DNA from 2 places in the Mesorhizobium sp. M8A.F.Ca.ET.021.01.1.1 genome. Region 1 is predicted to be linked to the other one. Evidence: riboswitches for the same ligand, from Rfam matches in the RefSeq annotation. Region 1 holds a riboswitch; the other holds the start of a gene.
What was found. A riboswitch is a leader RNA that binds a small molecule or an ion and turns the genes downstream of it on or off. The one in region 1 is predicted to bind cobalamin.

Region 1 (6,331 bases):
TTGCCATTGGCAAGGTTGAGCACCACGGCCTCGCCATCGAAGGATTCGAAAACGATATCCCGGCTCGCAACCGCATAGGCATGGGATTCATGCTTCATTGTTGCCCCGCTTTACATCCCTGCCCGCCAGCAGGACCGCTTCCACCGACAACGCCTGTAGACTTTCGGTCGTTCCTTGGCAAGGTAACCTTTGCCGGCAAGGCGCCGACATTTCCGGGATCAGTCGAAGGACGGGCGGATCAAGCCTCGATTTCCAGCGCCGACAATGGCTTGGAACAACAGGCCAGGATGAAGCCGTCGTCGATCTCATGATCGAGGATGCCGCCATTGTGGCTCATCTCGACGCTGCCGGAGACTTTCTTCACCTTGCAAGTTCCGCACAGGCCGAATTCGCAGGCCGCCGGTATCCGCACGCCCGAGGCGCGCGCGGTCTGCAGCACGGTCTGGCCGGCGACGCAGTCGGCGTCGACATCCGAAAGCGCGAAGCGGATCGGCGTCGCGGCTTCGACGGAAATTGCCGCGCCGTCTTCAGCCGGCGCGGCAAACGGTGCCGGGACTTCGTCCACGGTCGGCGCGGCAAAGCTTTCCTGATGGTACTTTGCCATGTCGAAGCCGGCGGCTTCGAGCATGCCGCGCACGGCGCGCATGAAGGGATCGGGCCCACAGCAGAAGATTTCGCGTTCGCGGAAATCGGGTGCCAGGAGCGGCAGCCGGATGGCGTCGATGCGGCCCATATGGCCGTACCAGCCCTCGCGGCTCGACCGTTCCTCGATCATGAAGCCGAGCGACAGGCCAGGCATGTGGCCCCCGAGCAGTTCGAGTTCCTTGCGGAAGATGATTTCTTCCGGGCGCCGCGCGCAGTTGACGAAACCGACATCGGTCCATGGCGCACAGTCGTTCAGCCAGCGCAGCATCGACATCATCGGCGTCACGCCAGAGCCGGCCGAGACGAACAGATATTTCGCCGCCGGATGGCTGTGCAGTGAAAAGTCGCCGCCCGGTCCATAGGCCTTGACGTGCGAGCCGGGCGCCAGGTGATCGAACATCCAGCGTGTGCCGATGCTGCCCGCCTGCGCCTTCACCGTCACCGCGATCGAGAACGGCCGCGACGGCGACGACGACAGCGTGTAGGTGCGCATCAGCGGCCCATCCGGCGTCGGCAGTTCCAGCGTCACGAACTGGCCCGGCTTGTAGCGGAACCAGGTCTGGTTGTCGGACCGGAAGGTGAAGGTCTTGACGTCGGGCGCCTCGTCGCTGACACCGGTCACTTCCAGCACCTGCAGCCTGTCGTTCCACGGCGCCATCTGGTCGAGATGGCGATAGAGGCCAAGGTCGGTCATCGCATTCATCCCTGCATACCTTTCATTTTGCGGATGTCGTGATCCCAAAACCGCTGCACACTTTTGGGTGACATGCGCTAGGCGACGCTGCGCAGCGTCGGCCGCCCGCCTTCGGCCAGGCGCGGACCGATGAAGCGGGCATACCAGTCGACGAACTGGATGACGCCGCCTTCATGCAGCTCCGAATACGGGCCGGGTTCATAGGCCGGCGACAGGATACCGAAAGCGTTCTCCTCGACGATGCGGCGATCCTGGTCGTTGGTCTCGGTCCAGACATAGGTGAGTTCGGCGAGATCGTAGTCGACACCCTCGACCGCGTCCTTGTGCACCAACCACTTCGTCGTCACCGCCGTTTCGGTGGCGCTGACCGGCAGCACGCGGAAGGTGACGGCATGATCAACGAGGATGTGGTTCCAGGTCGTCGGGTAGTGATAGTGCATCAGCGTGCCGATGCGGTCGGCCGAGACGCTGTCGGACAGGTCCTTCCGCACCGCCCGCTTGCCGGTCATCGTGTAGCTCTGGGCATCGCGCAGCAGCGGCGCGCGGGTGGCGCGGTATTGCCCGGCCGGGTCGATGCGGAATTTGCTGGGCAGGCCAACAGCTTCGCATTTCGCCCAGTGCGCCAGCATCTCCGGATCGCTATCGGCGCCTTGTACGCCGGTCACCGTCGGTGCTTCCGGGAACGTCTTGCACAGTTCGGGATGATTGCCCGCGCAATGATAGCATTCGCGGTTGTTTTCCCAGACCAGCTTCCAATTGCCCTTCTCGATGATCGTGCTCTCGAAGGCGATCTTGGCCTCGCTGAGCCGGTGCGGCTTGAGATAGGGCTCGATCATCGCCCGCATCGGCGCGAAGTCGGCCGGCTCCTTGGCCAGGCAGATGAAGACATAACCGGCGACGCTTTCGCAGGCGACCGGCTTCAGCCCGAACTGGCTCTTGTCGAACCCCTCGGCCATCTGGCGGGCGAACAGCAGACGCCCGTCCAGCTCATAGGTCCACTGGTGATAGGGACAGACCAGTTTGGCGGCCATGCCCTTGTCGCTGTTGCAGACGCGGCTGCCGCGATGGCGGCAGGAATTGTGGAAGGCGTTGATCTTGCCCTGCTGATCGCGCACCAGCACGATAGGATAGTCGCCGACCTGCACGGTGATGAAGCTGCCCGGCTTGGGCAATTCGCAATCATGGCCGATGAACAGCCAGTCGCGATACCAGATCAGCTCCATGTCGAGCTTGAAGTAGTCCGGGTCGGTGTAAAAAGGCTGTTCCAGCGAAAAGCCTTGTCTGCGGCTGTTCAAGAGCCTCAGCATGTCGTTGCGCGCGTCCATGTCCTGTCCTCATTTTCAAGGACTGAACTGGTGGTGATTGAGGAAGGACTGGACGCAGATCGGCGCAAAGCCGGACAAACACCATCCGCCTCTTGACCGCCCACCGCGATCAGTCGAGTTCTAGCCATCTCGGGCTGGTTTCCGGGCTCTGGAGTCGTCCTTACGGACCATCGCGACACCTTCCCAGGCTTACGCCCAGTGGTCTCCCGTTGCGACTTGAACTCCACCACCGTTGCGGGGGCAGCGCCGGAATCTGACCGGCTTCCCAATTCTCCGCTCCGTCGTCACGCAGCGGCACCTGAGATGCCTGATCTAATCACGGCAGGGTTTGCGACATCGGCATGAAAGCGACATCGCATCCATGCGGCGCGACACGCATGCTGGAACGTCGTGACAGGGGTCGCATCATCAAATCGCCTTCTGTCGCCAGGCGCGCCGGCACCGTTTTTCGACCCCTTTGCCGGGGGCGAAAAGGTTAACAGTTTCGAAAAGTGACTATTAGCAGATTCTAAAATCGAACCGAACGGTTCGTTTCTGTTGACGGTGCGTGCAGGACGGGGTGAACGCCGAGCCTCCGATACAGTTGGTGATCGGGGTGTCATTTTTAGCTAACTGATTGATATAACGACAGAAAATAACAGATGTGGAAATCACTGGTACAATTTCAAGTGGTAGAGTCATGGTCCACGCTGAACAACTTCGTGATTGGAAACAGCAGAGGTGCTCTCCCACATCGGGGCGGTCCGAACGACGCGATTTTAATCCCAAGACACGCCGCTAGACGGACGGAAAAATACTGGAGTACCCAAAATGAAAAAGATTGTTCTCACTGCCGCCGCCCTTCTGGCCATTTCCGGCAGCGCCTTCGCTGGTAGCGACCATTACGGTTCGAACGCCGCCACCCCCGCTGCCACTGTCGACAGCTCGTACACCGCTTCGACCAGCAAGTCGGAGCCGGCTGCTCAGACGCCTGCCCAGGGCGCCGACCACAATCTCTTCGGCAACAACTAACAGCCGATCCCCGGCTTGCGGCGGGGCGACCCTGCCGCGCGGGGTGGATGCCACAAATTCAGGAGTACCTAAAATGAACAAGATCCTCATTGCCGCCGCCGCCGTCCTGGCCCTCTCCGGCAGCGCCTTTGCCGGCAGCGACAACTACGGTTCGAGCGGTGCCAACCAGGCGGCTGTCACGTCGACCGACAACGCGAACACCGCATCGATCGGCAAGTCGGCTCCGGCCACCGAGGCGCCTGCCCGGCCGGGTAGCGATCGCAACCTCTTCGGCCGTTGACGCCTGTTGCGAGTGGCGGGCTCGCTCGCCACTCGTGGAATTCAAGACGTTAGGAGTATTGGAAATGAACAAGATCCTCATTGCTGCCGCCGCCGTTCTGGCCCTCTCCGGCAGCGCTTTCGCCGGCAGTGACAACTATGGCTCCAATGGCGCCAATCAGCCCACTGCATCGTCGACCGTCAATGTCGATACGTCGCATACGGGTTCGGTCCGCAACAGCGACTCACCCATCTACAAGCTGCTCAACTCGTCCGGCGACGTGCAGAAGTCCGCCCCTCACGGCGCAGACCGCAATCTCTTCGGCAACAACTAACCAGCCGTCGTGATGTATAAAAAGAGAGCGGCGGGCCAGCCCGCTGCTCTCTTTTTTTGTTGTCGAGACATGGCTGGCCTCAGGCGGCTTTTGCTTCCGCTTCGTGCAGCGCGAACGACCGTCCATCCGCATCGAAGATATGAAGGTCGCCGGCATTGGCGGTCAACTGCAGCGTCGAGCCGCGCTTGATCTCGACATTGCCCGGCAGCTTGGTCACCAGCGGCAGGTCGGCCCGGCCGATGTCGATATAGACCAACTGAACCTCGCCGAGTTGCTCGACATAATCGACCGTCCCCTCGAACAGATAGTCCGCACCACTGGCGATCGCGAGATCTTCCGGCCGCACGCCGAAGCTGACCGCCGCTCCCTTTGCCGAAGCAGGCGTCGCGATCGGCACCGTCGCCTTGCGGCCGCCGACATGGCTGATGATGGTCGGATTGCCCGTCTTGTCGACCGTGGCCGGCAGGATGTTCATGGCCGGCGAGCCGATGAACTGGGCGACGAATAGGTTGCCGGGGTTCTTGTAGAGCTCCATGGGCGTGCCGACCTGCTCGATGTGGCCATCCTTTAGCACCACGATGCGGTCGGCCAGCGTCATCGCCTCGACCTGGTCGTGGGTGACATAGATCATGGTCGTGTTGGGCATCGATTCCTTGAGCTTGGCGATCTCGATACGCGTGGCGACGCGCAGTGCCGCGTCAAGGTTCGACAGCGGTTCGTCGAACAGGAACACTTTTGGATTGCGCACGATGGCGCGGCCGATGGCGACACGCTGACGCTGGCCGCCCGACATCGCCTTGGGCAGGCGGTCGAGATATTTGGTCAGCTGCAGGATTTCGGCGGCCTGCCGCACCCGTTTGTCGATCTCGGCCTTGCTTTCCTTGCCGATCTTCATCGAGAAGGCCATGTTGTCGTAGACTGTCATGTGCGGATAGAGCGCGTAGGACTGGAACACCATGGCGATGCCGCGCTTCGATGGCGGCACGTCGTTGACCACCTGGCCGTCGATCTTGAGTTCGCCCGAGGTGATTTCCTCAAGCCCGGCGATCGAGCGCAGCAAGGTCGACTTGCCGCAGCCCGACGGGCCGACGAAGACGATGAATTCGCCTGATTTGATGTCGAGGTCGATGCCGTGGAGAATGTTGAGATTGCCGTAGGACTTCTTCACTTGTCTCAAATTGACATCGGCCATTGATTTCCTCCCAGTGGTTCCTCAGATGTTCAGCCTATGCGCCCGAACCAGACGCCGTAACCGCCGAGTTCGACCGTACCGGTGCTTGCCTGCCCGGAAAATCCGTGTCCCGCCAAAGGTTGCAGGGTTCGGTTGCCGAGGTCAACCTTCGCTGGCGCAGCGCCCAGATTGAAGACGCAGACGATCTCCTCATTGCCCGCCCGGCGGGTGAAGGCGACGGTGTCGCCCTGGCTTTCGATGAAGCTGATGTCGCCCTTGGCCAATGCCGGATGGGCGCGGCGGAAGGCGAGAAAGCGCCGGTAATGCTCAAGCAGCGAGGTTTCGTCACCTTGCTGCACGTTGACCGCCTGTGACAGGTGGCTGGCCGGCACCGGCAGCCAGGGCTTTGCCTGGGAGAAGCCGCCATTGCTGGCATTGCCGTCCCACACCATGGGTGTGCGGCAGCCGTCGCGGCCCTTGAATTCCGGCCAGAAGCGGATGCCGTAGGGGTCCTGCAGGTCCTCGAAGCGCAGGTCGGCCTCGCCGAGCCCGAGTTCTTCGCCCTGGTAGATGCAGACCGAGCCGCGCAGCGACATCAGCAATGCCGAGATAACCTTGAGATAAGCGGTCGGGTCGGCTTCGCCGGCGGCCCAGCGCGAGGCCGGGCGCATCACGTCATGGTTGGAAAACGCCCAGCACGACCAGCCGTCGCTGGCCACCTCGCCAAAAGCCTCCAGCACCGAGCGGACCTTGGCGGCGCTGATCTTTTCCGGCGCCAGGAAGTCGAAGGAATAGCACATATGCACGCGCTTGCCGCCCGCTGTATAGGCGGCGACCACGTCCAGCCCGCGCTGCGAATCGCCGACTTCGCCGACCGCGGCGGTCGCCGGAT
Region 2 (6,331 bases), on a different contig from region 1:
GCATAGCTGGCGGCAGCACCTCGATGCCGGTGATGCGGCCGGTGGCAGTGTCCCATTGCGGCCGGCAGCCCATCAGCGCCAGGCCCTGCGCGATCTCCTCGCCGCCGGTGCGCAGCGAGGCCGAGCCCCAGAGGTCGATGACCAGGGAACGCGGCCAGTCGCCATGCGATTGCAGGTAGCCGCGCACCACTTCCTCCGCCGCCGCCTTGCCCAGGTCGTAGGCGGTCGGCGTCGGCATGGTGCGCGGGTCCGAGGTGAACAGGTTGCGGCCAGTGGGCAGCACGTCGGAGCGGCCCCGTGCGGGCGCGCCAGCCGGGCCGGCCTTGACGTGACAGCCATCGAGCGCGGCGAACAGCGCCGACTTCTCGGCTGCCGCGCTTTGGCGGCGCATGGCATCCGGCTCGCCCTCGGGCGCGCGGCCGTAGATATGCAGCCCGTCCTTGATAGCGAAATCCTTGAGATCGCAGAGCCAGGCGTCGATGCGGCGCAGCGCTTCGTCGGGCTCATCGGTTTTGGCGACGCCGGCTTCGGAGGCAAGGCCGGTCTTTTGCGCGGTTTCGACAATCAGCCTGGCGAGACGGTCGCGGCGGCGGCGGTCGAGGCCATCGGCCTGGGCGTATTCATCGACCAGGCGTTCGAACTTGTGCTGGTGCTCGTCGAGACCTGCACCGGCGAGCGGCGGCGGCAGATGGCCAAGGGTGACGGCGGCGATGCGCCGTTTGGCCTGCGCCGCCTCGCCTGGGTTGGAGACGATGAAGGGATAGATGACGGGCAGGGACCCGGTCACGATCTCGGGGAAGCAGTTTTGCGAAAGCGCGACGGTCTTGCCGGGCAGCCATTCCAGCGTGCCGTGGGCGCCGACGTGGATCAAGGCATGGACGCCGAGCGATTTGCGCAACCAGAGGCCGAAGGCGATCAAGGCGTGGTGCGGAGGCAGTGTCGGGTCGTGGTAATCGGCGCGGCGATCGGCGGAACGGCCGCGATCAGGGGCGAGTGCCACGGTGATGTTGCCGAAGGTTGCGGCACGGAAGGGGAAGTTTGCTGAGGCTGGCGCTTGAGCGCCCCCCTCTGTCCTGCCGGACATCTCCCCCACGAGGGGGGAGATTGGCAACTTCGGCGCCCGTTCTTTAACCTTCGAGATTGGCGAAAGCGGAGATGCGGGCACAATCTCCCCCCGTGTGGGGGAGATGTCCGGCAGGACAGAGGGGGGCGCCTCGCGCAAACCTGTCTCCTGATCTGCTCTGCCCCACGCGGCGTCTACCGCGGCAATTGCCGATGTCGGAAGCTCAATAGAAAAGGCACGATAGCCGTCGAACCCCAGCCCGCTGTCGCCCCGCTCCAACAAATCCAGCAATTCACGCGGTGTTTGCGGAATCCCGTCAACGGCATAGCCCTGTTCGCTCAAGTCGTGCAGCATCGCCAGCACACTGGACGGCACATCCAGCCCGACCGCATATCCGGTGCGGCCAGGAGCGCTGGGATAATCGGGAATCAGGATCGCCAGTTTGCGCTCTGCGCGCGATGTCTCCCGCAGGCGGATGAAGGCCGCAACGCGCTTAGCCACCTGCGTCACACGATCCGGTTCCGGCCGGTTGGCCAGCGCACGGTGGCCAAGCGCCGGATCGACATCGCTCTCGCCCTTGAAGGAAATGGCGCCTGCAAGGATGCGGCCGTCGAGTTCGGGCAGCACGACATGCATGGCAAGGTCGGCCGGCGCCAGGCCGCGCTGGTTGTTTTCCCAGACATCGCGGCGGGTGGTGGCGACGATGACCTGGAAGACGGGCACGCCGGCGCGGTCGAACAGGGTTTCAACGCCGGGTTCGGCACCCGAAGCGAAGGCAGTCGCGGTGATGATGGCGGCAGGTTTCAGCGATGCGATGGCATTTTCGACGAACGCCAGGGACACAGGATCCTTGAGGCTGGAAACGAAGATCGGGACCGCTGCCAGTCCCTGGGAGCGCAAGGCCACGGCCAGCGCATCGATCGGGGCAACGTCGGCCGCGAGCAGCATCGAGCGGTAGAAGAGGATAGGGACGATGGGAGCGCCGACATCTGAAAGGTCCGGCTCCTCCGCGACCCCCAATCCAGACTGATAGTAACCGGCCTTCGGCACGCTGACCGGACTGGCGACGGACGTATCCTGTCCAGCCAGCCCCGCCAGTCTCCGCACCAGCGCACTCATATTGGCCGGGCCGCCCTCTCGGAAATAGCCAAGCAGGCCGTCGAGTTCGGCGCGTGGCAGCGTCGAGGCTTCGATCAGCCTGAGATCCTCGTCATGGCTTTCACCCGGAAGCAGCGCCAGTTTGATGCCGCGCTCACGGGCAATCACCGCCAGCTGGTCGCAGCCATAGCGCCACCAGTCGTTGCCGCCGAGGATGCGCACCAGGATGACCTTGGCATGGCGGGCGACGCTGTCGATCCAGAGGTCGACGGACATGGGATGGCGCAGATCGCGCAGTGCCGCAAGCCGCATGGAGGGCAGGCGGTCGGCGTCCGCCTTCCACGCCGCCGCCAGTCCGGCGAGATCGCTGTCGGTGAAGGACAAGGCCACGATATCCGCCGGCGTCTGCCTGAGATCGACAGGCTCGGCGAGGTCGTCAAGCGAAGCGGAGGTCGTGGTGAGGATGTGCATCGCGGTCCGTGTCTGAAATCAGCCGGCGAGGATACGTTCGATCGCCGGACGGTTCAGCCCCTTGAGACCAATGACGACCAGGCGCGAGCGGCGGTCGTCCTCGGCGCTCCAGGCACGGTCATAGTAATGATTGACGCGTGGGCCGACGGCCTGCAGCAGGAGCCGCATCGGCTTGCCGCCGACCTCGACGAAGCCTTTTACACGCAGCACGTTTTCCTGTTCGGCGGCCTCTGCGACACGTTTTGCCAGATCGTCGGGATTGGCGATCGAGGGAATGTCGACGATGAATGTGTCGAAGTCGTCATGCTCGTGGTCGAATGCGCCGTCGTGATGGGACTTGCGGTTCTCGATGTCGTCCTCGACGGCAAGACCAAGCCCGAGCAGCACCGAGGGATCGACCTTGCCATGCGACGTCGGCACGATCTTCACCGCGCGGGCGGAGTGTTCGTTGACGATGGCGTTGGCGCGGGCCGAGTCCTCGGCGTCCATCAGGTCGCTCTTCGACAGGATGATCAGGTCGGCGCAGGCGATCTGGTCCTCGAACACCTCTTCGACCGGATCGTCATGGTCGAGGCTTTCGTCCCCGGCGCGTTGCGCCTGCAGGGCTTCCATGTCGTTGGCGACGCGGCCTTCCGCAAGTGCGGGACCGTCGACCACGGCGATGACGCCATCGACGGTGACGCGGCTTTTCACCGTCGGCCACTGGAACGCCTGGACCAGAGGTTTGGGGAGGGCGAGACCGGAGGTTTCGATCAGGATGTGGTCGACCTTCGGCGTCAGCGACAGGATCTGGTCGAGCGCTGGCACGAAATCGTCGGCGACGGTGCAGCAGATGCAGCCATTGGCCAGTTCGACGATGTTTTCCTCGGGGCAGGTTTCGATACCGCAGCCCTTGAGGATTTCGCCGTCGATGCCGATATCGCCGAATTCGTTGACGATGATGGCAATCCGCTTGCGGCCGGCATTTTCCAGGAGATGGCGGACCAGCGTCGTCTTGCCGGCGCCGAGGAAGCCGGTAACGACGGTGCAGGGAACGCGGGAGAGATTGCCGGCCGAATTTGGAGCGGTCATATCAAGTCCTTCAGCATGTCGAGAGGAGGGATGCGGGCAACGAGGCCGCGCTTGAGGCTATCGGGCCGGCCGCGCCAGGGAATGAGGCCGTCGGTCGAGGTGGCGAAGAGTTTCGCGCCGGCGACGAGATCGGCGCCGCTGGTTGTGGTCAGGTCGCCGAACACATAGCTCCAGCATCCGTCGCGCAGGATCGCGGCGCTCAGCCTGCGCTTGCAATTGCCGAGGCATTCGACCGTGCGGATGCGAATTTGCTCGCCCGGGGCGGCTTGGCGGGGATCTGCAGCCAAAAGTTCGCCGGCCCGGGGATGGGCGTCGGAACCGGTCTCGTCGCGACAGGAGGCGCAGACGATGACAGTGATGCCGGCCAGGGAATCATCCCCGCCGGACGAAATGTCCGTTGTTTCAGCCGAGAAACTGCTGTCGCGATCCAAATCAGGCTCCTTGCCCGGAAAACCCGCCGGGCGATCGGATTCTTGCATTCCAGACGGCAGGTCTCCTGGCTCGCGGGTCATCGCCTTGGGTAGCCGCCTTCCCGGGACAATCCCAGTGGCTTTCGGCCTTGGCTCTTCGCTTACAGTTGCGGGGACAGCCGCGGATTTGGGCTTTTCGGCCCGCACCGCATTCCCTCTTGGCTCCTCCCTTTGCCGAGAGGAGACCGTCTGGATCGGATTTAGGCTCTTGCGGGCAGCGGTGTCAACGCGAGCTTACGACACCGCGATGTCGGACAGCGCCGGGCCGAGGTCGCCGGCAGGCGTCACTTCGATGCGTTCAAGCCCAAGCCAGCCCTGCATCTGCTTCAATTCCTCGAAAAGTTCAGCGGCGGTTTCAGGCGGCGCGCCGGGCTCGGCATAGGCGGCATGGACGCGCAGGACACTGGCCGGCCGGTCGGCTTTGAGGTCGACGCGCGCCACGATCTTGTCGCCAAGCAGGAAGGGCAGGACATAGTAGCCGTATTGGCGCTTCTCGGCCGGGGTGTAGATTTCGATGCGATAGTGAAAATCGAACAGCCGCTCCGAGCGCGAGCGCTCGAAGACGACGGGATCGAACGGCGCCAGCAGGGCGCGGGCCTCGATCTTGCGTGGCAAACGCGCATCCCTGTGAAGGTAAGCTGGCTTGTCCCACCCCTCGACACGGACCGGCAACAACTCGCCGAGTTCGACCAGTTCCTCGAGCCGGCCTTTCATGTCGGCGGGGGAGAGCCGGAAATAGTCGCGCAGGTCGCCTGACATGGCGATGCCGTGGGCGCGGGCGGAAATGCGCAGCAATTCGCGATGTGCATCCTCGGCCGCCGGTACCGGCAGGTCGAGGATCGCTTGCGGCAGCACCCGCTCCGGCAGGTCATAGAAGCGCTCGAAACCGCGCCGGTGCGCCGTGGTGATGCGGCCGGCCCAGAACAGCCATTCGAAGGCGTGCTTGGCGTGGCTCCAACCCCACCAGCCGCCGGAGCCTTTCTGGCCTTCCAGCGCCGAAGCGGCGATCGGGCCACGATCGACGACCTGGCGGTAGATCTCTTCTATATAGGCGGCGTGCTCACGGCCCCATTTGGCCAGCCCCAGATACATTTCACCGCCTTGCTCGGCGCGCTGCATGCGCCAGCGCATCAGCGGGTACGTCTCGACCGGCAGGAATGAGGCCTCGTGCGCCCAATATTCGAACACCGTGCGCTTGCGCGTCACGGCGGCGTTGTCGAGCAAGGCGACGGGATAGGGACCCAGACGCGAATAGAGCGGCATATAGTGGGCACGCACCACCGCACTGACGGAATCGATCTGCAACAGGCCGGTGCGGGACAGAACGCGGGCGAAATGGCGGCGGTCGGGCATGCCGGCGGGGCGGGGATCGAGAAATCCCTGAGCGGCGAGCGCGATGCGCCGGGCGGCGGCTAGCGAGATCTTTTCCTTCATGCAGGCGTCACTCTGAGGGTGCTTTGACAAAGATGTGATGGGTGATTCCAGCCCATGCTAGCAGGGTTTTGGCGGCAACCCTGTCAGGAGAGAAAAGTGGAGTAAAAAGAGAAGGAAATCAAACAGGAGCCTATGAGACCAGTTTCTCCCGGAATGCCGTCCAGCTCGTTGTTTTGAACAAGGTTTGACTTGCTTCGCTGGAAGTGCTGCGCTAACCCTCGCCGCGTTGCAGCATAGGCTCCTTAAAACGGTTCAGCGGTTAAACTGTCACGCTTCCGCATTAAGGTCCGGTGCTGTAATCAACGTGGATTGGCGCCAACGGAAAGCCGCTGCATGAACGCACTCCTCAGTTCGTACCTGCCCATCGTCCTGTTCATCGGCGTGGCGCTGGTGGTCGGCCTGGCGCTGCTGGTCGCACCGTTCCTGGTGGCCTACCGCAACCCCGATCCCGAAAAGCTGTCCGCCTACGAGTGCGGTTTCAACTCGTTCGACGATGCCCGCATGAAGTTCGACATTCGTTTCTACCTGGTGTCGATCCTGTTCATCATCTTCGACCTCGAAGTGGCCTTCCTGTTTCCCTGGGCAGTGTCCTTCTCGAAGATCGGCATGCTCGGCTTCTGGTCGATGATGGTGTTTTTGGCGGTGCTGACCATCGGCTTTGCCTATGAATGGAAAAAAGGAGCGCTGGAATGGGATTGAACGACAGTTCAGGCACCCTCGTCGC

Region 2: linked by a shared signal. The riboswitch ahead of EOA36_RS19670 (DUF1636 family protein) and the one ahead of EOA36_RS03720 (aromatic ring-hydroxylating dioxygenase subunit alpha) in region 1 are both predicted to bind cobalamin.

The regions. Positions count from the first base shown of each region.
Region 1 is NZ_RZSJ01000018.1:13,700-20,030, forward strand. Features, by position in the region: gene EOA36_RS03710 (PqqD family protein) at 1-98, opposite strand, end outside; gene EOA36_RS03715 (hybrid-cluster NAD(P)-dependent oxidoreductase) at 239-1,339, opposite strand; gene EOA36_RS03720 (aromatic ring-hydroxylating dioxygenase subunit alpha) at 1,417-2,664, opposite strand; cobalamin riboswitch at 2,779-2,981, opposite strand; gene EOA36_RS03725 (DUF680 domain-containing protein) at 3,475-3,675, shown strand; gene EOA36_RS03730 (DUF680 domain-containing protein) at 3,749-3,955, shown strand; gene EOA36_RS03735 (DUF680 domain-containing protein) at 4,020-4,268, shown strand; gene ugpC (sn-glycerol-3-phosphate ABC transporter ATP-binding protein UgpC) at 4,348-5,460, opposite strand; gene EOA36_RS03745 (alpha-glucosidase) at 5,490-6,331, opposite strand, start outside.
Region 2 is NZ_RZSJ01000255.1:914-7,244, reverse strand. Features, by position in the region: gene EOA36_RS19680 (cobaltochelatase subunit CobN) at 1-2,632, opposite strand, end outside; gene cobW (cobalamin biosynthesis protein CobW) at 2,651-3,703, opposite strand; gene EOA36_RS19670 (DUF1636 family protein) at 3,700-4,134, opposite strand; cobalamin riboswitch at 4,172-4,378, opposite strand; gene EOA36_RS19665 (winged helix-turn-helix domain-containing protein) at 4,408-5,607, opposite strand; gene EOA36_RS19660 (NADH-quinone oxidoreductase subunit A) at 5,941-6,306, shown strand; gene EOA36_RS19655 (NADH-quinone oxidoreductase subunit B) at 6,297-6,331, shown strand, end outside.